Regions from separate parts of the Enterobacter sp. SM3 genome, predicted to be linked through region 1. Evidence: predicted binding sites of a transcription regulator. Region 1 holds the regulator's gene; each other region holds the start of a gene.
What was found. The regulator LexA, encoded in region 1, represses DNA repair genes until DNA is damaged. The targets are predictions, from matches to a motif close to TNCTGTATGTACATACAGNA.

Region 1 (7,835 bases):
CTCTCCGTGCACGCCGACAGCGAAAGTGAAATCCTGCTGTTTGACCTGCCGCCGGTATAAATAATTACTCAACCTTCCCTTTAAACGGGGAAGGTTGAGCTTTGTCCGTGATAAACTGAGCAAATCTCTCACTTCAAGATTTCTCAGGACGATGAAAAAGAAACGCCCCGTACTTCAGGATGTCGCCGATCGCGTCGGTGTGACCAAAATGACGGTCAGCCGTTTTTTACGTAACCCGGAGCAGGTTTCCGTTGCGTTACGTGGCAAGATTGCCGCTGCCCTTGATGAACTGGGTTATATCCCCAACCGCGCACCCGATATTCTCTCCAATGCGACCAGCCGTGCGGTGGGCGTCCTGCTTCCTTCCCTGACCAACCAGGTTTTCGCCGAAGTATTACGAGGAATCGAAAGCGTCACCGATGCTTTTGGCTATCAGACCATGCTCGCCCACTACGGATACAAGCCGGAACTGGAAGAGGAGCGTCTTGAATCGATGCTTTCCTGGAACATCGACGGCCTGATTTTAACCGAACGTACCCACACTGCCCGCACGCTCAAAATGATTGAAGTGGCCGGTATCCCGGTGGTGGAGCTGATGGACAGCCAGTCTCCGTGCCTCGACATCGCCGTTGGGTTCGATAACTTCGAAGCGGCGCGCCAGATGACGGCGGCCATTATTGCCCGTGGGCATCGTCATATCGCCTATCTGGGTGCGCGTCTGGATGAACGTACTATCATCAAACAGAAGGGATACGAGCAGGCGATGCTCGACGCGAACTTAACCCCCTACAGCGTGATGGTGGAGCAGTCCTCTTCCTATACGTCGGGTATTGAGCTGATGCGTCAGGCACGACGCGAGTATCCACAACTGGACGGTATTTTCTGCACCAACGATGACCTTGCGGTCGGCGCGGCGTTTGAGTGCCAGCGTCTGGGGCTTAAGATCCCCGACGATATGGCGATTGCCGGTTTCCACGGCCACGACATCGGCCAGGTGATGGAGCCGCGTCTGGCGAGCGTCCTGACCCCGCGTGAACGTATGGGCCGCATTGGCGCAGAACGCCTGCTGGCGCGCATTCGTGGCGAGACGGTTACCCCGAAAATGTTAGATTTAGGTTTCACCTTGTCACCGGGTGGATCTATTTGAACTGACAAATTTGAAGTAGCTCACACTTATTCACTTCGCGCACGTTTGGATATTGCTTCTCTTTTGCCCCAGCAGGACAATGTTACCGATAACTGTTACCCGTAACAATTGACTGAGGGACACCCTTTGAGCACGACTAATCACGATCACCACGTCTACGTCCTGATGGGCGTTTCCGGTAGCGGGAAATCAGCCGTAGCCAGTGAAGTGGCGCATCAACTCCAGGCTGCGTTCCTTGATGGCGACTTCCTCCATCCGCGCAGCAACATCATGAAAATGGCCTCCGGCGAGCCGCTGAACGACGACGACCGCAAACCGTGGTTGCAGGCGCTGAATGACGCCGCGTTCGCTATGCAGCGCACTAACAAAGTCTCCCTGATCGTCTGCTCTGCGCTGAAAAAAACCTATCGCGACCTGCTGCGCGACGGCAACCCGAACCTCTCTTTCATCTACCTGAAAGGGGATTTCGAGGTGATTGAAAGCCGTCTGAAGGCGCGTAAAGGTCACTTCTTCAAAACCCAGATGCTGGTGACGCAGTTCGAAGCGCTGCAGGAGCCGGGTGAAGATGAGAAAGACGTCTTAGTGGTTGATATCGATCAGTCACTGGAAGGTGTTGTTGCCAGCACCATCGAGGTCATTAATAAAAGGCAGTAAGTTTTGAGTACATTAACGCTAGTTTTAACAGCAGTGGGTTCCGTGTTGCTGCTGCTGTTTTTAGTGATGAAGGCGAGCATGCACGCTTTTGTTGCTTTGATGGTGGTTTCTATAGGTGCAGGTCTCTTTTCCGGTATGCCGCTCGACAAGATCGCCGCGACGATGGAAAAAGGGATGGGCGGTACGCTGGGCTTCCTGGCGATTGTGGTCGCCCTTGGCGCGATGTTTGGCAAGATTTTGCACGAGACGGGCGCGGTCGACCAGATTGCCGTCAAGATGCTGAAATCCTTCGGCCACAGCCGTGCGCACTACGCGATTGGCCTGGCTGGCCTGATTTGCGCGCTGCCGCTGTTCTTCGAAGTGGCCGTTGTGCTGCTGATAAGCGTCGCGTTCTCCATGGCGCGCCATACCGGCACTAACCTCGTGAAGCTGGTTATTCCGCTGTTTGCGGGCGTGGCGGCGGCCGCAGCGTTTCTGCTGCCGGGGCCTGCGCCGATGCTGCTGGCGTCCCAGATGCACGCTGACTTTGGCTGGATGATCCTGATCGGCCTATGCGCGGCAATTCCGGGGATGATTATTGCCGGTCCGCTGTGGGGCAACTTCATCAGCCGTTACGTTGAGCTGCACATTCCGGATGACGTCACCGAGCCGCACCTGGGCGAGGGCAAAATGCCGTCCTTCGGCTTCAGCCTGTCGCTGATCCTGCTCCCGCTGGTTCTCGTGGGTCTGAAAACCATCGCCGCGCGCTTTGTGCCGGTGGGTTCCAGCGCCTACGAATGGTTCGAGTTCATCGGCCACCCGTTCACGGCGATCCTGGTGGCCTGTCTGGTGGCGATTTACGGCCTGGCGATGCGTCAGGGGATGCCAAAAGACCGAGTGATGGAGATCTGCGGTGCCGCGCTGCAGCCTGCGGGTATTATCCTGCTGGTGATCGGTGCCGGTGGCGTGTTCAAGCAGGTGCTGGTGGATTCCGGCGTGGGTCCGGCTCTGGGCGAAGCGCTGACCGGGATGGGCCTGCCGATTGCGGTAACCTGCTTCGTACTGGCCGCGGCGGTGCGTATCATCCAGGGTTCCGCAACCGTGGCGTGTTTAACCGCCGTGGGTCTGGTGATGCCGGTGATTGAACAGCTGAACTACTCCGGTGCGCAGATGGCCGCGCTGTCTATCTGTATCGCGGGCGGTTCGATTGTGGTCTCTCACGTTAACGACGCGGGCTTCTGGCTGTTCGGTAAATTTACCGGCGCCACCGAAGCGCAAACCCTGAAAACCTGGACGCTGATGGAAACCATCCTCGGCACGACGGGTGCGATTGTCGGGATGATTGCCTTTACGCTGCTGAGCTGAATGCGGTGATTTAACAAGGCTCAAAAATAAGGCCCGGTAGCGTTAGCGCTTACCGGGCCTTTATATTATGCAGAACGCCAGGCCGGGTCAGGTGAAGCCACCACCCGGCTTTTTCACATCACTCGCCCTGCGTCGCGCTCTCAATCGTTAAACGCACGTCCGAAGTGATCAGCTCTGCCAGCATCTGGTACACCTTCAGCGTCTCTTCCGGCTCGGCATCGCCCGTATCGCTAATGAAGCCTTCGTCACGCAGCGTCAGCACCAGAGAGCTGAAGACCGCTTTGTCGAAGAATTCAGGGGCGTTAATGCCGTGCAGAACGGACAGGCGCTGTGCCAGCGTCCGGCTCTCTTTCTCCAGCGTACCGCGGTTGATAGACGGGTTCGCACTCAGCAGCCAGAACGTTATGGCGTAGCGCTGCAGCGTTTCGCGCGCGCCGGCCGCCAGCAGTTGCAGGGTGCGGGAGCGTGAAGGATTGATGTGCAGCTCGTCGTTTGAGACGGTAATCAGCCCCTGACGACGCAGCTCTTCCGTCAGTTTATCCAGTTCGCCCGCCAGCTCATCTTTGCTCCAGCGCAGGAACAGCTCCGCTTTCAGCATCGGGTAGAGCGTATCAACGTGACGCAAGAGTTCCTGACGCGAGATACGGCGATGCTGGGTGATGATGGCCGCCATGAGCGACGGCAGCATCAGCATATGGGTGATGTTGTTGCGGTAGTACGTCATCAGAACTGCCTGCTCGCGCGGCAGAATGATGATGTCGCCGATCGTGTCCTTTTCGACTTCAAACTTGTTCATCTGCAACGCGTGATCGATAAGCTCACTGGCGGTAGCAGAAGGCACAGTTGAATCAACGGAATACGGCACGTTGCGCATCATGTCCAGATAGCAATCCAGCTGCTCCGTGAGCTGTTCGCGGGTCAGCGAGCGCTGACGCGAAGCCAGAAGCGCCGTACAGCACAGGTTCATGGCGTTAGCCGCACCGGCGTTGTTAATGCGCACCATCAGCTCGGACGCGATGCCGTTAACCGTTGGCGTCAGCCAGGCTGGACGAATCGCTTCGATAGGATCGATGGATTCGCGCCACTCGGGAACGTGATGGTTCAGGTACGTCATCAGCGGCATCGGCTCGCCAAAGTTCACATAGCCCTGACCGAGATTGCGTAGCTTGCTTAAGCCGCGCAGCATCTGCGGCAGGCTCTCTTTCTCTTTGGTCGCACCGCGCAGCTCTTTGGCGTACGTGCCCACTTCCATCACGTGCTCATAGCCAATGTAGATTGGCACCAGCGTGATTGGACGGGTTCCTCCGCGCAGCATCGCCTGAATGGTCATCGACAGCGTGCCGGTCTTCGGATCGAGCAGGCGTCCGGTACGGGAACGACCGCCTTCGACGAAGTACTCCACAGAATAGCCGCGGCTGAACAGCTCGCCCAGATACTCGCGGAACACGGTGGAGTAGAGCTTGTTGCCCTTGAAGGTACGACGGATAAAGAAGGCGCCCAGGCGGCGGAAAATCGGGCCTGCTGGCCAGAAATTCAGGTTGATACCGGCAGCAATGTGCGGCGGTACCAGCCCCTGATGATAGAGCACATAGGAAAGAAGCAGGTAGTCCATGTGGCTGCGGTGGCAGGGAACATAGACAATCTCATGGCCGTCATGCGCCAGCTGGCGTACGCGCTCGGCGTTATGAACGTTGATGCCCTGGTAGAGGCGGTTCCAGGTAAAGCCGAGAATACGATCGGACAGGCGGATCATCTCGTATGAGAAGTTCGCTGCAATCTCTTCCATCAGTGCAATGGCGTTCTGCTGGGCTTTCTCATGCGATATTTTCTTGCTGCGCGCTTCGTCTTCGACGGCGCGGGCAATCGCTTTGGAGGCCAGCAGCTTGTTGAACAGATCCTGACGCGCCGGGAGACGCGGCCCTACGGCAGCCAGGCGCTGGCGGGCGAAGTGCATACGCGCCACGCGCGCCAGTTTCTGCGCGATGATCTTGTCGGTGCCGTGCTCGTCCGCCATTCGACGCAGCGAAACGGAAGGGGAGAAACGCACAAAGCTGTCGCGTCCCAGCCAGGAGACCGCGAAGAACTTCTGGATGCCGTTAAGCATGCGCAGCGGCGGGTTCTCTTCACCTTTTTCACGGCCCGGGCGACGACCAAACATCACCGATACCGGCACCATCTGCACATCCAGATCGGGGTTGCTGCGGTGCAGGTCGAGATAGTCATGGAACAGCTTGATGGACTCTTCTTTTGGCGTGTAGTAGGTAAACACGCGCGGTCCACCGTGAATGAACACGTAGCGCGGCAGTAAAGTGCCGTCAACTTCTAGCGGTTCAAGCGGGTCAGGTAAGTCATGCGCCAGACACTGGGCGCGAAGCGTTAGTAAGTCTGCCTTCGAGTTATAAGGCAAAACGTACATAATAGGACGCGACGTATCGAGCCCCAATTCCAGCGCGGGTTCCGCTGGGATAGACTTGCTTTTTACCAGGATGCTTAATGGTAAATTAAGTAATTTGTAGTAAATTCGTGGCCAGCCGGACATAAACGATGTAAAGCCTCTGGTTAATAATGCAATTGCGGCGCAAGGATAACAGAAAGCGCGCAAAATTTCTGTTGTTACCCGTCATACTTCAGGCTGTAGCGAAACGCGCTACAGTTCCTGTTACTGACGCTTTTTTTCATAAAAGGTTCTTTTAATGGCCAATAATACCACTGGGTTAACGCGTATCATCAAAGCCGCCGGCTATTCATGGAAAGGGTTCCGTGCCGCGTGGATCAACGAAGCCGCCTTTCGCCAGGAGGGCGTCGCCGCTATCATCGCGGTGATCATCGCCTGTTTCCTTGATGTTGATGCTATTACCCGCGTACTTCTTATCGGTTCCGTGCTTCTGGTGATGATAGTGGAAATTCTTAATAGCGCTATTGAAGCTGTTGTTGATCGCATTGGTTCAGATTTCCACGAGCTTTCTGGCCGCGCAAAAGACATGGGCTCTGCTGCCGTGTTGCTGGCGATTATCACTGCCGTAATCACCTGGGTCACGCTGCTTTGGTCACATTTCCGATGAGCCTCGAGGAATAATTAAGTCCCTGGTTTTTTGTGCAGTTTTTGGTTCCAAAATCGCCTTTGACTGTATATACTCACAGCATAACTGTATATACACCCAGGGGGCGGAATGAAAGCGTTAACGACCAGGCAGCAAGAGGTGTTTGATCTCATCCGGGATCATATCGGCCAGACGGGTATGCCACCCACGCGTGCGGAAATCGCGCAGCGTCTGGGCTTCCGTTCTCCGAATGCTGCCGAAGAACACCTCAAAGCGCTGGCGCGTAAGGGCGTGATTGAGATTGTTTCAGGCGCGTCACGTGGTATCCGCCTACTGGTGGAAGAAGAGACGGGCATTCCGCTGGTGGGGCGTGTTGCTGCCGGTGAGCCTTTACTGGCACAGCAGCATATTGAAGGCCACTACCAGGTCGATCCGGCCATGTTCAAACCGAGCGCTGATTTCCTGCTGCGCGTCAGCGGTATGTCGATGAAAGACATCGGCATTCTTGACGGCGATCTGCTTGCGGTGCACAAAACGCAGGATGTGCGTAACGGCCAGGTGGTTGTCGCACGCATTGATGATGAAGTCACCGTCAAGCGTTTGAAAAAACAGGGGAACACCGTTCAGCTACTGCCTGAAAACAATGAGTTCTCCCCGATTGTGGTCGATCTCCGCGAACACAACTTCTCTATCGAAGGACTGGCGGTTGGGGTCATTCGCAACGGCGAATGGCTGTAACCTCTTCCTGACAGGCTATGGCGCCGCTGTAGCCTGCTTCATTCTCCACTCCCGGTATTTTTCATGTCACTGCTGACGGCATCCGATAAGGCATTGTGGCGTCTTGCTCTGCCGATGATTTTCTCCAATATTACCGTTCCCTTGCTCGGTCTGGTCGATACTGCCGTTATTGGTCACCTTGATTCGCCTGTTTATCTTGGCGGCGTGGCGATTGGCGCGACGGCAACCAGCTTCCTGTTTATGCTGCTGCTCTTTTTGCGTATGAGCACCACCGGGCTTACGGCACAGGCTTATGGCGCAAAAGATCCGCTGCGTCTGGCGCGCGCGCTGGTGCAGCCGCTGATCCTTGCGCTTGGCGCGGGGGCGTTAATCGTTTTATTACGTACGCCTCTGATCGACCTTGCACTCCATGTTGTTGGCGGCAGCGAGGCGGTACTGGCGCAGGCGCGACGTTTCCTTGAAATCCGCTGGCTCAGCGCGCCCGCGTCGCTGGCTAACCTGGTTCTGCTGGGGTGGCTACTGGGCGTTCAGTACGCCCGTGCGCCGGTCATTTTGCTGGTGGTGGGTAACCTGCTCAATATCGTTTTGGATGTCTGGCTGGTCATGGGTCTGCATATGAATGTGCAGGGCGCGGCGCTGGCGACGGCGATTGCCGAGTACGGAACCTTTATTATTGGCCTGTGGATGGTCTGGCGCGTGCTGGCGATGCGCGGCATCTCCCTGGCGCTGCTCAAAACCGCATGGCGCGGCAATATCCGTAAGCTGCTGGCACTTAATCGTGACATCATGCTGCGCTCGCTGCTGCTTCAGCTCTGCTTCGGCGCGCTGACGGTATTCGGGGCTCGACTGGGGCCAGAAATCGTTGCGGTCAACGCGGTATTGATGACGCTACTGACCTTTACCGCCTACGC
Region 2 (7,835 bases), 1.2 Mb from region 1:
AGAGAGGCGTAATCGCCTTGCTCAACAAGACGGCCGTTCTCCATGACCCAGATCTGATCCCAGTCGGCAATGCCTTCCAGCTGATGGGTGACCATCAGGGTGGTTTGCTGCCGGGAGGCGGCGTTCAGGGCCTCCATTACGCGCTGTTCGCTGTGGGCATCCAGGCTGGCGGCAGGCTCATCCAGCAGCATCAGCTGACAAGGATTCAACAACGCACGGGCAACCGCCACACGCTGTGCCTGTCCGACCGACAGCCCGGCGGACTGGTCGCCGACCACGGTATCTACACCTTGCGGGAGCAGGGGCAGAAACTCGCTGACCCAGGCGCGGTCGAGAACCGATTGCAGTTCATCTTCACGCGCATCCGGGCGCGCCAGCAGGACGTTTTCACGCAGCGTTGAGGCTGGAAGCTGCGGGTTTTGGCCCACCCAACTGAGCTGTTTACGCCAGGCGTCAGGATCGAGGTTGCGCAGTTCGGTTTTGTTGATCCGCAGTGAACCCGTGTAGGCCATAAAACCGGATAGCGCATTCAGCAGAGAACTTTTCCCGGAGCCGCTGGTGCCGACGAGCACCACGCGTTGTCCGGCAGGTAAGGTAAAGTTCAGCGGACCCGCGAGCACTTTGCCTTCCGGTGACAGAATGGAAAAGTCCTGCGCTTCAATGGTCACGGGGTCTTTAGCATTCAGCGTAACGTCACCGCGCTCCGGGTGTGCCAGCGGCGTTTCCAGGAACGTTTTCAGGCTATCGGCTGCGCCAACCGCCTGCGCTTTGGCGTGATAGAAGGTCCCCAGATCGCGAAGCGGCTGGAAAAACTCCGGGGCCAGGATCAGCGCCAGGAACCCGGCAGAAAGGGTCACCGCCGTGCCGTAATGGCCGAAATCCAGCGCGCCGAGGTAGGAGAAGCCAAAGTAGACCGCCACGAGAGCAATCGACAGTGAGGTAAAGAATTCCAGTACGCCGGAAGACAAGAAGGCGAGGCGTAACACTTCCATGGTGCGCTGACGGAAGTCCTGCGATGCCTGGCGAATGTTTTCGGTTTCCGCTTCACCGCGGCCAAAAATGCGTAACGTCTCCATGCCGCGCAGACGATCGAGGAAATGGCCGCTCAGGCGACCCAGTGCCAGGAAGTTACGGCGGTTGGCATCCGCTGCCCCCATGCCGACCAGCGCCATAAACAGCGGGATCAGCGGGGCGGTGCCCATCAGAATCAGCGCAGCCATCCAGTTCACCGGGAAGATGGCGATCACGATCAGCAGCGGAACGAAGACGGCAAGTGCCATCTGCGGCAGATAGCGCGCATAGTAGTCGTGCATATCGTCAATCTGCTCAAGGATCAGCGTCGCCCAGCTACCGGCCGGTTTACCCTGGATCCACGCGGGCCCGGCTTCCTGAAGGCGATCCAGCACCTGACGGCGGATTTCGTAGCGGATGTGCTGTCCGGCGTGAAAACCGACGCGCTCACGCAGCCACACCACCCAGGCGCGCAGGATAAAAATCAGGATCAGGACAATAAAGGGCAGCAGGAGTGCCTCGCGCGGGATGTTCTCCATGATCATGTGATTAAGAATGCGGGCCAGCAGCCATGCCTGGGCAACAATCAACAGACCGCTAACGAACCCCAGGAGACGGGAAATCGTAAGCCAGCGGCGGGAAATAACGCTTTGCTGTTTCAGCCAGCGTGTTAACTCTTGTTGACGGGTTTTTTCCATTGCGTACTTTGCAGGTGACGTTATTAGAAATTGGGCAGCGCAATGTTACAACGGGGAGACAATAAAGGCGACTTATCGCCGCCTTTATTTACGTTTGTTACTGACTTGTAAAGATTATTTACCTTGTTCAGCCAGTCCATCGAGGTAGCGTTCAGCGTCCAGCGCGGCCATACAGCCGGTGCCCGCAGAGGTAATCGCCTGACGATAGATGTGGTCCATCACGTCGCCAGCCGCGAACACGCCCGGGATGCTGGTCTGGGTCGCGTTACCGTGAATGCCTGACTGCACTTTGATGTAGCCGTTTTCCAGCTCCAGCTGACCGTCGAAGATCGCGGTGTTCGGGCTGTGACCGATCGCCACAAACAGGCCCGCCACTTCAAGCGTTTCGACGTTATCGGTGTTCTGGGTATCGCGGATACGCAGACCGGCAACGCCCATCTGGTCGCCCGTCACCTCTTCGAGGGTACGGTTGGTGTGCAGCACGATGTTGCCGCTTGCCACTTTATCCATCAGACGTTTGATCAGGATCTTCTCCGCTCGGAAGGTTTCGCGACGGTGGATCAGGTGCACCTCAGAGGCAATGTTCGCCAGGTAGAGCGCTTCTTCCACTGCGGTGTTGCCGCCGCCGATGACCGCGACTTTCTGGTTGCGGTAGAAGAAACCGTCGCAGGTTGCGCAGGCAGAGACGCCGCGGCCTTTGAACGCTTCTTCGGATGGCAGACCGAGGTAACGGGCAGAGGCGCCGGTGGCGATGATCAGCGCGTCACAGGTGTATTCGCCGCTGTCGCCCGTCAGGCGGAATGGACGGTTCTGCAGATCGACCTTATTGATGTGGTCGAACAGAATTTCGGTTTCGAATTTGGCGGCATGCTCGTGCATACGTTCCATCAGCAGCGGCCCGGTCAGGTCGTTCGGGTCCCCTGGCCAGTTTTCCACTTCGGTGGTGGTGGTCAGCTGACCGCCTTTTTCCATACCGGTGATGAGTACCGGGTGCAGGTTAGCGCGTGCAGCATAGACCGCTGCGGTATATCCCGCAGGTCCAGAACCAAGGATTAGCAGCTTACTGTGTTTGGCCGTGCCCATGAGATCCCCATTGTTGTTGGCAGACATTTGGCTGGATTGTAGGGAATTTGTTGTCGTAAAAAAAGAGCGCAGCAATTTTGATATCAATCTGTGTAATAGCCACGGACGATGAATGAGGCGCTATAACATCACGCTTTCTCCTGAAAATCGCTCGTTTGTAAGGCAATAAAATGAGGATTAATACCCTGCCGTAATGAATATCCGGCATGTTGTACTAAAAAACGATGTTTTGCTTTGACAATCCCCTGCGCTTTTGCGAAAACATTCAAGGAAGAAAAAAAACCGCGTTAACCGTATGCCGCATAGGCATGCACGTAAATGCCATTTTTACCGGGTCAGTGAAATCTACGCATGGCGTGGACAGACGCCATACGTGATGTCGGTGACTGCCTTCGGGCAACGGTCTTCTTACCAACAGAACCCGAATCCGCATCGCGTCTAATACATAATCAGGCGATGTGATGACTAACGGGTACAGGCTCTGAACAGTGATGTGCACAGGGTCCAGGCAGGAGTAGGGAAGGAATACAGAGAGACAATAATAATGGTAGATAGCAAGAAGCGCCCTGGCAAAGATCTCGACCGTATCGATCGTAACATTCTTAATGAATTGCAAAAGGATGGGCGTATTTCCAACGTCGAGCTTTCAAAACGTGTGGGACTTTCCCCGACGCCGTGCCTTGAGCGTGTGCGCCGACTGGAAAGACAGGGTTTTATTCAGGGCTATACGGCTCTGCTGAACCCGCATTATCTGGATGCCTCACTTCTGGTATTTGTTGAGATTACTCTGAATCGTGGTGCGCCGGATGTGTTTGAGCAATTTAACTCCGCTGTACAAAAACTTGAAGAAATTCAAGAGTGTCACCTGGTGTCCGGTGATTTCGACTACCTGTTGAAAACCCGTGTGCCTGATATGTCCGCCTACCGTAAGCTGCTGGGGGAAACCCTGCTGCGTCTGCCGGGCGTGAACGACACCCGTACATATGTGGTGATGGAAGAGGTCAAACAGAGCAATCGTCTGGTTATTAAGACGCGCTAACACGGAACAGGTGCAAAATCAGCGTAGTTTGATTACACTCCTGTTAATCCATACAGCAACAGTGCCGGGGAGTCCCGGCGCTGTTGTCCGTTTTAGCAAACAGGCAGGATATGCCTGATACCTGGAGAGCCTTTCTTGAGCCAGGAATACACTGAAGACAAAGAAGTCACACTATCGAAGCTAAGCAGCGGACGTCGTCTCCTCGAGGCTTTGCTGATTGTTATTGCCCTTTTTGCCGTCTGGCTGATGGCAGCCTTACTCAGTTTCAATCCCTCAGATCCCAGCTGGTCACAAACTGCATGGCATGAGCCTATCCATAATTTAGGCGGTGTTCCCGGTGCCTGGCTTGCGGACACGCTGTTTTTCATTTTCGGTGTGATGGCCTACACCCTTCCCGTCATTATCATTGGCGGATGCTGGTTTGCGTGGCGTCATCGTCAGAACGATGATTACATCGACTATTTCGCCGTGTCGCTGCGCCTGATTGGCGCGCTGGCGCTGATCCTCACCTCATGCGGGCTGGCAGCGATAAATGCGGATGATATCTGGTACTTCGCCTCGGGCGGGGTGATCGGCAGCTTACTCAGTTCTGCGCTACAGCCGATGCTGCACAGCAGTGGCGGCACGTTGGCGCTGCTGTGCATCTGGGCTGCCGGGCTGACGTTGTTCACCGGCTGGTCCTGGGTGAGCATTGCCGAGAAAATTGGCAGTTTTATCCTCACCATTCTGACCTTCGCCAGCAACCGTACCCGCCGCGACGATACGTGGGTTGATGAAGACGAGTACGAAGATGAAGAGGAAGATGACGCGCCTGTGCAGCGTCGCGAGTCTCGTCGTGCGCGTATTCTGCGCGGCGCGCTGGCGCGTCGTCAGCGTGTTGCTGAGAAATTTGCCAACCCGCTGGGTCGTAAAACCGATGCGGCGCTCTTCTCCGGTAAACGGATGGATGAAGACGAGCAGGTGGCGTATCGCGCGGCGGGTGTTGCCGTCGATCCTGACGATGTGCTCTTCTCCGGCAGCCGGGCCACGCCGGGTGGCTTCGACGAATACGATCCGCTGTTAAATGGCCACTCGGTTACCGAGCCGGTTGCGGCCGCCGCCGCCGCGACGACCGCTGCGCAGGCGTATGCCGCGCCTGTCGATGCCGTGATGCCATCCGCGCCGGTATCGCCGCCGGAGTCCGTTATTCAGCAGCCGCAGGTTGACTGGCAGACTGCGCCAGGCGTTCACACGCCGGAGCCCGTTATCGCGCCTGAACCAGAGAGCTACATCCCTGTGCAGCAGGAGCAGTGGCAGCAGCCGTATCAGCCGCCACAGCCTGCGTATGAACCGCAAGATTACCCGCACTATGAACAGCCTGTGGCCCAACCTTATCAGGAGTATGTGCCTGAGCCGGTTGAACCTGTGCAGCCTTATGTAGAGCCGCAGCCTGAACCTGAAATCGTGGAAGAGGTAAAACCCTCTCGTCCACCTATGTACTATTTTGAAGAGGTTGAAGAGCGTCGCGCGCGTGAACGCGAGCAGCTCGCGGCCTGGTACCAGCCTGTGCCTGAACCGGTGCAGGAGCCGGTGACGAAAGCGCCTGCTGTTTCCGTTCCACCGATCGACCCGACGCCTGCAGTCGCACCCGTAGCGGAAAGCGTGAAGCAGGCTACCGCGGCCGCTGCCGTGGCTGCACCTGTCTTTAGCCTGGCAACAGGGGGCGCGCCACGTCCTCAGGTGAAGGAGGGGATTGGTCCGCAACTGCCTCGCCCTAACCGCGTTCGCGTTCCAACCCGCCGTGAGCTTGCCTCTTATGGTATCAAGCTGCCTTCCCAGCGTATGGCCGAAGAGAAAGCGCGCGAGCCTGAGTACGAAGATGACGCCGATGAAATGCAGCAGGACGAGCTGGCCCGCCAGTTCGCTGCGCAGCAGAATCAACGCTACGGTGAGGAATACCAGCACGATGAGCCTGTGCTTGAAGACGAGGATGACGCGGCAGAAGCCGAATTAGCGCGCCAGTTTGCCGCTACCCAGCAGCAGCGCTATTCCGGTGAACAACCTGCTGGCGCAAATCCGTTCTCGCTGTCGGATTTTGAATTCTCGCCGATGAAGGATCTGGTGGACGATGGCCCGAGCGAGCCGTTATTTACCCCGAGCGTGATGCCGGAAGCAGAGCCCGTGCGCCAGCAGCCAGCGCCGCAGGCCTACGCGCAGCCGCAACAGCCGTATGCGCAGCCGCATCAACCTGTTCAGCAACCGCAGCAGGCACCACAGTCGCCGCAGTTCCAGCAGCCTGCGCCTCAGCCTCAGGAGAGCCTGATTCACCCGCTGCTGATGCGTAACGGTGACAGCCGTCCGCTGCAGCGTCCAAGCACGCCGCTGCCGTCTCTGGATCTGTTAACGCCACCGCCGTCAGAAGTGGAGCCGGTCGATACCTTCGCGCTCGAACAAATGGCGCGTCTGGTGGAAGCCCGTCTGGCTGACTTCCGCATCAAGGCGGACGTGGTGAACTACTCACCGGGTCCTGTTATCACCCGTTTTGAACTGAACCTGGCGCCAGGCGTTAAAGCCGCGCGTATTTCCAATCTGTCCCGCGACCTGGCGCGTTCTCTGTCGACCGTGGCGGTACGTGTGGTGGAAGTGATCCCAGGCAAGCCGTACGTTGGGCTTGAGCTGCCGAACAAGAAACGTCAGACCGTCTACCTGCGTGAAGTGCTGGATAACACCAAATTCCGCGATAACCCGTCCCCGCTGACCGTGGTGCTGGGTAAAGATATCGCGGGCGATCCGGTGGTGGCCGATCTCGCGAAAATGCCTCACCTGCTGGTCGCGGGTACTACCGGTTCCGGTAAGTCTGTCGGCGTGAACGCCATGATCCTCAGCATGCTTTATAAAGCGCAGCCGGAAGATGTGCGTTTCATCATGATCGACCCGAAAATGCTCGAACTGTCGGTCTACGAAGGCATCCCGCATCTGCTGACCGAAGTTGTGACCGACATGAAGGACGCCGCCAACGCCCTGCGCTGGAGCGTCAATGAGATGGAACGTCGCTACAAGCTGATGTCTGCGCTGGGCGTGCGTAACCTGGCCGGTTATAACGAGAAAATTGCCCAGGCGGTGCGCATGGGACGTCCGATCCCGGATCCTTACTGGAAGCCGGGTGACAGCATGGATGCCCAGCATCCGGTGCTGGAAAAACTGCCTTATATCGTCGTGCTGGTCGATGAATTTGCTGACCTGATGATGACCGTCGGTAAGAAAGTGGAAGAGCTGATTGCCCGTCTGGCGCAGAAAGCGCGTGCGGCCGGTATTCACCTTGTGCTGGCGACCCAGCGTCCTTCCGTGGACGTTATCACTGGTCTTATCAAAGCGAACATTCCGACGCGTATCGCCTTTACCGTATCCAGTAAAATTGACTCCCGTACCATTCTTGACCAGGGCGGCGCAGAGTCGCTGCTGGGTATGGGTGACATGCTCTATTCCGGCCCGAACTCCACCTCTCCGGTGCGTGTCCACGGCGCGTTCGTTCGCGATGAGGAAGTACACGCCGTCGTGCAGGACTGGAAGGCGCGCGGTCGTCCACAATATGTTGACGGCATCACCAGCGATACGGAAAGCGAAGGCGGCGGCGGTGGCTTTGACGGCGGCGAAGAGCTGGATCCGTTATTCGATCAGGCGGTTAACTTCGTTACCGAAAAACGCAAAGCGTCAATCTCTGGCGTGCAGCGCCAGTTCCGCATTGGCTATAACCGCGCAGCGCGTATCATCGAGCAGATGGAAGCGCAGGGCATTGTGAGCGAGCAGGGGCATAACGGTAACCGCGAGGTGCTGGCGCCGCCGCCGTTTGATTAACCTTCAGCGATTGCAAAGAAGGGTAAATCAGCCAAAATTAAGCATTTTCTTCTGTCGCCTGCCTTCGGGCAGGTCCAGAATAGAAGACGGAAACCCCATATCGGGAAGACGTATTTTAAGGAATAACAATGAAAAAAATCGCCATCGCCTGTGCATTACTCACCAGTTTT
Region 3 (7,835 bases), 1.4 Mb from region 1:
GGCGGGGGCGCTCTCATTCCAGCTGTACCCGAGCTTACCAAAGCAGTTGGTTGGCCGCTGCGGCCAGTGCACCTGATACAGGTCGAGGTAGTCGGTTTGCAGGCGCTTCAGGCTGGCGTCCAGTGCGGCGCGGATATTCTTGCGATCGAGGATCTGATTCGGGCGGATCCCGGTATCGTTGTTGCGCGCGGGGCCACTGACTTTTGAGGCAATCACCAGCTTTTCGCGGTTGCCGTGTTTTGCCAGCCAGTTACCGACGTAGGTTTCGGTGAGTCCCTGCGTTTCCGGACGGGGAGGAACAGGGTACATCTCCGCGACATCAATCAGGTTAATCCCCTGGCTGACGGCGTAATCGAGTTGTGCATGGGCATCGGCTTCGCTGTTTTGTTCACCAAATGTCATCGTGCCCAACCCCAGTTGGCTAATTTCCAGAGCGCTGTGGGGGATACGGTGATAATGCATAGCCGGCTTCCTCAGTAGACTTATAGACCGCGTCAGGGCGTGCCCGACAAAGGAATATAAACATGGCAGAGGGGAAGCAAAAGGGGAAGAAAAAAATCAAAAAGGCCAGCAAGCGACTGACCTCTCTCTGTTTATCGCTCGATAATTTGCGACACTTCGTCGCGATTGATCTGCATTTTATTGCCTTCCTGGTCGCGGTAGCTGACCAGACCGGTATCATCGTCGACTTCGGGTTTGCCGTCGGTCAGGATCATTCGACCGTCTTTTGTCGCCATAACGTAATCGCTGCTACAGCCCGATACGGCAAACGCTAAACCGACTGCTGAAACTAACACTGCCCATTTTTTCATCGTTATCGTCCTCATCTGGCGCGTATCAAATCATAATCTAGTATTAACCCGATATGGCGACTTGAGGAAGCGGTAAAATCTTAAAAAGCAGTCGATTATGTTTGAGAGCTCGCAAAATAAGTAAAAAACTATGTTTTTAAGAGGAAATGACGTGCCAGGAGTGCGCCGGTAAAATTCTTTTTGAGATAAAAACCGCGCGGCAACGTCAGTATCGGCTCGCCCTGCGCGCCGATTGCCTCGGTAAGCGCTTTACTGTTGGCCGCTTTCGGGCGCAGTTGTAATACTTCTCCGTGTCGGGCGGTGATGCGCTCTACCTGCCCAAGCACAATCATGTCCATCAGCTCCTCCCAGTCCAGCCGCAGCTGATGCTCTTCTTCGTCGTTCGGGCTCCAGAGCAGCGGTGCGCCAACGCGACGCTCAGCCAGGGGGATCTGACGCTCACCTTCAACAGGTACCCACAGCACGCGCTTCAGCTTGTGGCGAACGTGGCTGGTTTCCCACGTCACGCCGGTGTTGCCGGTTAATGGCGCAACGCAGACGAAGGTGGTCTCAAGGGGCTTGCCCTGGCGGTCTACAGGGATGGTTTTTAACTCCACGCCAAGCGCTGCAAAATCCTGCTCGGGTTTGCTCCCTGCGCTGGCGCCCAGCCACAGTTCAAGCAGCATGCCGATCCAGCCTTTATCCCTCTTCAGATCCTTCGGGATCTGAAGCCCTGCCATTGCCGCCAGTTCGCCAAGCGAAAAGCCTGCCAGACGCTGTGCCTGCTGTAGCAACTGGCCTTCGCTGGACGGCGGTGAGAGCAAGGGTGTAAGCGGATGCATGAAGGTAACCTTTTGATTAAAAAATAAACGAAGAAATTGTCCCCTGTGGATAGAGTTTAACTATTTCTGTACCAATATTCCATGTCTATGATTTATAGGTTTTTTTATTGGTTTGAAATCGTTTCACCTGAATCAGAAAACCGGTTGTTCAAATCTGGTCACTGACAATGAACAGGATCTTACACCATGTTATCCACAGAAAAATGGGATAACTGGGCATAACCCTAACTACTGTTTCAATTTACAGCCTTGACGTGCGATGAAAATCGAATTTTCAAACAAATTGTGACTAACTTATTGGCACAATCTGTGGATAAAACCGACGCTGTTCGATCTTTCATCAGCACGACGAACCCTGATGTGACGATCGTCACGCTATTCTGTTTTGTGTTCATGGATATACATTTAACTATATGAAAATAAGTGCATTATTGAATTCAGGTAAAAGAGGGGACTCGGCGGTGTTTCAGGTTGTTCATCGGTAATCAGACACTTCTTCACAACTATATCCACAGAAAAGGTGAATAAAATTCCCTTCGCTGACGCTCATCTGTTTATAACTCAGCACTTATTTGTGAGTTATTCAAATGTTATTAGGTTGCAGCCCTGTAAGAGAGTGGTTTACCGCCTCCCTGTAGTGTGAAACAATCATTCATATATAAGGTTTAGTTTGGGGTAGTCCGGTGATTGATGACGATGGCTACCGCCCGAACGTAGGAATAGTAATTTGTAATCGTCAGGGCCAGGTAATGTGGGCCCGGCGATATGGTCAGCACTCCTGGCAGTTCCCGCAAGGCGGGATCAATCCGGGAGAGTCCCCAGAACAAGCGATGTACCGGGAGCTTTTTGAAGAGGTCGGTTTAAGCCGAAAAGATGTTCGCATCCTGGCTTCGACCCGCAACTGGTTGCGTTACAAGTTACCGAAACGTTTGGTGCGTTGGGACACAAAGCCGGTTTGTATCGGCCAGAAACAGAAGTGGTTTCTGTTGCAGTTGGTGGGCAACGATTCAGACATCAATATGCAAACCAGCAGTACGCCGGAGTTCGATGGCTGGCGCTGGGTGAGCTATTGGTATCCTGTTCGTCAGGTCGTGTCATTTAAACGCGATGTTTACCGTAGGGTGATGAAAGAGTTTGCAAGTGTGGTAATGCAGCTTCAGGAGATCCCGCCTAAGCCGCAGAGCGCACCTGCATGGCGACGTAAAAGAGGTTAAGCTACGCAAATCATGCTCACCCGCTTGCGAGAAATAGTCGAGAAGGTGGCCAGTGCTCCGCGTCTGAATGAGGCGCTGAATATTCTGGTCACTGACATCTGTCTTGCGATGGAGACCGAGGTCTGTTCGGTGTATCTGGCCGACCACGATCGGCGCTGCTATTACCTGATGGCGACCCGTGGTTTGAAAAAACCACGTGGACGCACCGTAACGCTCGCCTTTGATGAAGGTATCGTCGGTCTGGTTGGTCGGCTGGCGGAACCCATCAACCTTGCTGACGCGCAAAAACACCCCAGCTTTAAATACATCCCTTCCGTAAAAGAAGAGCGCTTCCGCGCTTTCCTTGGCGTGCCGATTATCCAGCGCCGCCAGCTGCTCGGCGTGCTGGTCGTCCAGCAGCGCGAGCTACGTCAGTACGATGAAAGCGAAGAGTCTTTCCTCGTCACGCTGGCCACGCAGATGGCGGCGATCCTCTCCCAGTCTCAGCTTGCCGCGCTTTTTGGTCAGTATCGCCATACGCGCATTCGCGCTCTTCCTGCATCGCCAGGCGTGGCGATAGCGGAAGGCTGGATGGACGCCACCCTGCCGCTAATGGAGCAGGTTTACGAAGCCTCAACGCTTGATGAAGCGCTTGAGCGCGAGCGTCTTACCGCCGCGCTGGAAGAGGCGGCGAATGAATTTCGTCGTTACAGCAAGCGCTTTGCCGCAGGCGCACAAAAAGAGACGGCGGCCATCTTCGACCTCTATTCGCACCTGCTCTCCGATGCGCGTCTGCGTCGTGAGCTTTTTGCGGAAGTGGACAAAGGCTCGGTCGCGGAATGGGCGGTTAAGAAGGTCATCGAAAAATTTGCCGATCAATTTGCGGCACTGACCGACGGTTACCTGAAAGAGCGGGCTGGCGATCTCCGCGCCCTGGGACAGCGCCTGCTGTTCCATCTCGATGACACCATTCAGGGGCCGAATGCCTGGCCAAAACGGTTTGTTCTGGTCGCCGATGAACTCTCGGCAACGACGCTGGCTGAGTTGCCTCAGGACCGGCTGGCCGGTGTGGTGGTGCGCGATGGTGCCGCCAACTCACACGCCGCCATTATGGTGCGCGCGCTGGGTATTCCAACCGTTATGGGCGCGGATATCCAGCCGTCGGTACTGCACCGCCGTACGCTGGTGGTTGACGGCTATCGCGGTGAGCTGCTGGTCGATCCTGAGCCGGTTCTGCTCCAGGAATACCAGCGTCTTATCAGCGAAGAGAATGAATTAAGCAAGCTGGCGGAAGATGACGTTAACCTCCCCGCACAGCTGAAGAGCGGTGAGCGGATCAAAGTCATGCTCAACGCCGGTTTAAGTCCCGAGCACGAAGAAAAGCTTGGCAGCCGCATCGACGGTATTGGCCTGTACCGTACTGAAATCCCGTTTATGCTGCAGAGTGGTTTCCCCTCCGAAGAGGAGCAGGTGGCGCAGTATCAGGGCATGCTGCAGATGTTTAACGACAAACCTGTCACCCTGCGAACGCTGGACGTCGGGGCGGATAAACAGCTGCCCTATATGCCGATCAGCGAAGAAAACCCGTGCCTGGGCTGGCGTGGGATCCGCATTACGCTCGACCAGCCGGAGATCTTCCTGATCCAGGTGCGTGCGATGCTGCGTGCCAACGCGGCGACGGGCAATCTCAGCATCTTACTGCCGATGGTCACCAGCATTGATGAGATCGACGAGTCCCGGCGACTGATCGAACGTGCCGGCCGTGAAGTGGAAGAGATGATCGGCTACGCGATCCCGAAACCACGTATCGGGGTGATGCTTGAAGTGCCGTCAATGGTCTTTATGCTGCCTCAGCTGGCAAACCGTGTTGATTTTATCTCTGTCGGCACGAACGACCTGACGCAATATATCCTGGCCGTCGACCGTAACAATACCCGTGTCGCCAGTATCTACGACAGCCTGCATCCGGCGATCATTCGCGCCTTAGCGATGATTGCCCGAGAAGCGGAGCAGTACGGCATTGATTTACGCCTGTGCGGCGAAATGGCGGGGGATTCAATGTGCGTTGCGATCCTGATTGGTCTGGGATTCCGCCATCTGTCGATGAACGGTCGCGCCGTCGCCCGCGTGAAGTACCTGCTGCGGCATATCGACATCAATGATGCCCGCGAGCTGGCTGAACGCAGCCTTGACGCGCAGCTGGCAGCTGAGGTTCGTCATCAGGTCGCGGCGTTTATGGAACGACGCGGTATGGGTGGACTGATCCGCGGTGGCCGCTAATCGTCTTTCGCCCTCTCCCTGTGGGTGAGGGCGCCAGCGCGCATAAAACCCTATACACATCTTTTACATCTCTGGCGCATCCTCCGCGCCCGCCTTATGCTATGATTCGCAACTTTGGAGCCTCTGCTTACAGCAGAATCGCATTTCTACCGCTGTCCACTTTCAGCGGAATAACAACATTTTGTGGTGACAGATGAACAGTGGTTATCTGCATTTTCCGGAATTTGATCCGGTCATTTTCTCAGTAGGACCTGTTTCGCTTCACTGGTACGGTCTGATGTACCTGGTGGGCTTCATTTTTGCCATGTGGCTCGCTGGTCGTCGCGCCAGCCGTCCGGGCAGCGGCTGGACTAAAAACGAAGTTGAAAACCTGCTTTATGCGGGCTTCCTCGGCGTGTTCCTCGGTGGCCGTATTGGGTATGTGCTGTTCTATAACTTCCCGGTATTCCTGAATGATCCTCTCTATCTGTTCCGCGTCTGGGACGGCGGCATGTCCTTCCACGGCGGCCTGATTGGGGTGATCCTGGTGATGGTGATTTTTGCCAAACGCACCAAACGCAACTTCTTCCAGGTTTCAGATTTTATCGCACCGCTGATCCCGTTTGGTCTCGGCGCTGGCCGTCTGGGCAACTTTATCAACGGTGAGCTGTGGGGCCGCGTCGACCCGAGCGTGCCGTATACGATGCTCTTCCCGGGCTCTCGCGCAGAAGATATCGCGCTGCTGCCATCACATCCGGAGTGGCAGTCCATTTTCGATACCTACGGCGTGCTGCCGCGCCATATGTCTCAGCTGTACGAGCTGGCGCTGGAAGGCGTGGTGCTGTTTATCATCCTCAACCTGTTTATCCGCAAACCGCGTCCGATGGGTGCTGTCTCCGGCCTGTTCCTGATCGGCTACGGCGCATTCCGTATTATCGTCGAGTTCTTCCGTCAGCCAGATGCACAGTTTACCGGCGAGTGGGTACAGTACATCAGCATGGGGCAGATCCTCTCCATTCCGATGATTGTCGCGGGTGCCATTATGATGATTTGGGCGTATCGTCGCCGTCCACAGCAACAAATTTCCTGAGGAACCATGAAACAGTATCTTGAATTGATGAAAAAAGTGCTCGATGAGGGCACGCCGAAAAACGACCGCACCGGTACCGGTACGCTCTCCATTTTTGGCCACCAGATGCGCTTCAATCTGCAAGAAGGCTTCCCGCTGGTGACGACAAAGCGCTGCCACCTGCGCTCAATCATTCATGAACTGCTCTGGTTCCTGCAAGGCGATACCAACGTTGCGTATCTGCACGAAAATAACGTCTCAATCTGGGACGAGTGGGCAGATGAAAACGGCAACCTGGGCCCGGTTTACGGCAAGCAGTGGCGCGCATGGCCAACGCCTGATGGCCGCCATATTGACCAGATCACGACCGTGATGAACCAGCTGAAAAACGATCCGGACTCGCGCCGAATCATCGTTTCCGCCTGGAACGTCGGGGAGCTGGATAAAATGGCGCTGGCACCGTGCCACGCGTTCTTCCAGTTCTATGTGGCGGATGGAAAGCTTTCCTGTCAGCTCTACCAGCGCTCTTGTGACGTGTTCCTCGGCCTGCCGTTTAACATTGCCAGCTATGCGCTGTTAGTCCACATGATGGCGCAGCAGTGCGACCTCGAAGTGGGTGATTTTGTCTGGACCGGTGGGGATACCCATCTTTACAGCAACCATATGGAACAGACGCATCTCCAGCTGACCCGCGAACCGCGAGCGCTGCCGAAGCTGATTATCAAACGCAAACCGGCATCAATCTTCGACTACCGCTTTGATGATTTCGAGATTGAGGGTTACGACCCGCACCCTGGCATCAAAGCGCCTGTCGCTATCTGATGCGATAAAGCGTGACACAACCGGTGCTGTTTAGCGCCGGTTTTTTTTTGCCTTTATCTCGTTTCCCGAAGCGCTATCCACAAAGCGTGCAACGCGCTGCAACTCTCCCAATTCTCCTGATAACGCCTCGTAAAACGAGGATCCGTCGCTCGTCATCTTCACGGCGCTTCGCCACACTTCCGGTATGAAAAAAGAGAACGGTTTTACGCTTATCGAAACGCTGGTCGCGGTTTCTCTTGTCGTTATCCTCAGCGCCTCAGGACTGTACGGCTGGGACAGCTGGCAACGGCAGCAGCGGCTGTGGCAAACCGCCAGCCAGGTGCGAGATTACCTGCTGTTTTTGCGCAACCATGCCAACCGCCACAACCGCGACCATCTAATTACCCGTCAGCGAGTGGGAGACCAGGACTGTCTGGCGAGCTCAGCCGTGCAGGGCTGTGATAAGGGCAGTCCCTTTGTGCTGATTCCGCTCTGGCCTGAGGTCGAGGTCAGTGAGGTCACGCCGTCGCTGGCGTTCTATGGATTAAGGGATACGGCATGGGCGGGGCGGATACGCGTTCAAAGCCGTGCCGGAGCATGGCTGATTGTTGTCTCAAATGGAGGACGCATCAGGATGTGTAAGGTCTCGGAGGGCGGTTCATGTTGATGAGGCAGCGCGGTTTCTCACTGACTGAAGTTTTGATTGCCACGGCGATAAGCAGCCTTTTGCTGATAAGCGCATCGCGTTTTTTACCCGGATTGCAGCGGGTAGTTTTACTGCAATCCGACCAGAGAGAGCTGGAGGAAGAGGTCTGGCAACACCTGTTTGCCCTGGGCAAGCAGCTTCAGCGTGCGGGGTACTGTGCGGGAAACTGTCAGG

Region 2: GVO84_RS07310 (DNA translocase FtsK 4TM domain-containing protein) is a predicted target of LexA. The motif match lies at 3,870-3,889, and genes of this name have one in related genera.
Region 3: mutH (DNA mismatch repair endonuclease MutH) is a predicted target of LexA. The motif match lies at 1,863-1,882, and genes of this name have one in related genera.

The regions. Positions count from the first base shown of each region.
Region 1 is NZ_CP099971.1:353,880-361,714, forward strand. Features, by position in the region: gene GVO84_RS01530 (pirin family protein) at 1-60, shown strand, start outside; gene gntR (gluconate operon transcriptional repressor GntR) at 152-1,147, shown strand; gene gntK (gluconokinase) at 1,274-1,801, shown strand; gene gntU (gluconate transporter) at 1,805-3,145, shown strand; gene plsB (glycerol-3-phosphate 1-O-acyltransferase PlsB) at 3,264-5,684, opposite strand; gene GVO84_RS01555 (diacylglycerol kinase) at 5,839-6,207, shown strand; gene lexA (transcriptional repressor LexA) at 6,316-6,924, shown strand; gene dinF (MATE family efflux transporter DinF) at 6,988-7,835, shown strand, end outside.
Region 2 is NZ_CP099971.1:1,569,829-1,577,663, forward strand. Features, by position in the region: gene cydD (heme ABC transporter permease/ATP-binding protein CydD) at 1-1,709, opposite strand, end outside; gene trxB (thioredoxin-disulfide reductase) at 1,824-2,792, opposite strand; gene lrp (leucine-responsive transcriptional regulator Lrp) at 3,337-3,831, shown strand; gene GVO84_RS07310 (DNA translocase FtsK 4TM domain-containing protein) at 3,967-7,665, shown strand; gene lolA (outer membrane lipoprotein chaperone LolA) at 7,794-7,835, shown strand, end outside.
Region 3 is NZ_CP099971.1:3,873,909-3,881,743, reverse strand. Features, by position in the region: gene GVO84_RS18150 (NADP(H)-dependent aldo-keto reductase) at 1-462, opposite strand, end outside; gene GVO84_RS18145 (YgdI/YgdR family lipoprotein) at 594-812, opposite strand; gene mutH (DNA mismatch repair endonuclease MutH) at 941-1,633, opposite strand; gene rppH (RNA pyrophosphohydrolase) at 2,317-2,847, shown strand; gene ptsP (phosphoenolpyruvate--protein phosphotransferase) at 2,860-5,106, shown strand; gene lgt (prolipoprotein diacylglyceryl transferase) at 5,300-6,175, shown strand; gene thyA (thymidylate synthase) at 6,182-6,976, shown strand; gene GVO84_RS18115 (prepilin peptidase-dependent protein) at 7,161-7,622, shown strand; gene GVO84_RS18110 (prepilin peptidase-dependent protein) at 7,616-7,835, shown strand, end outside.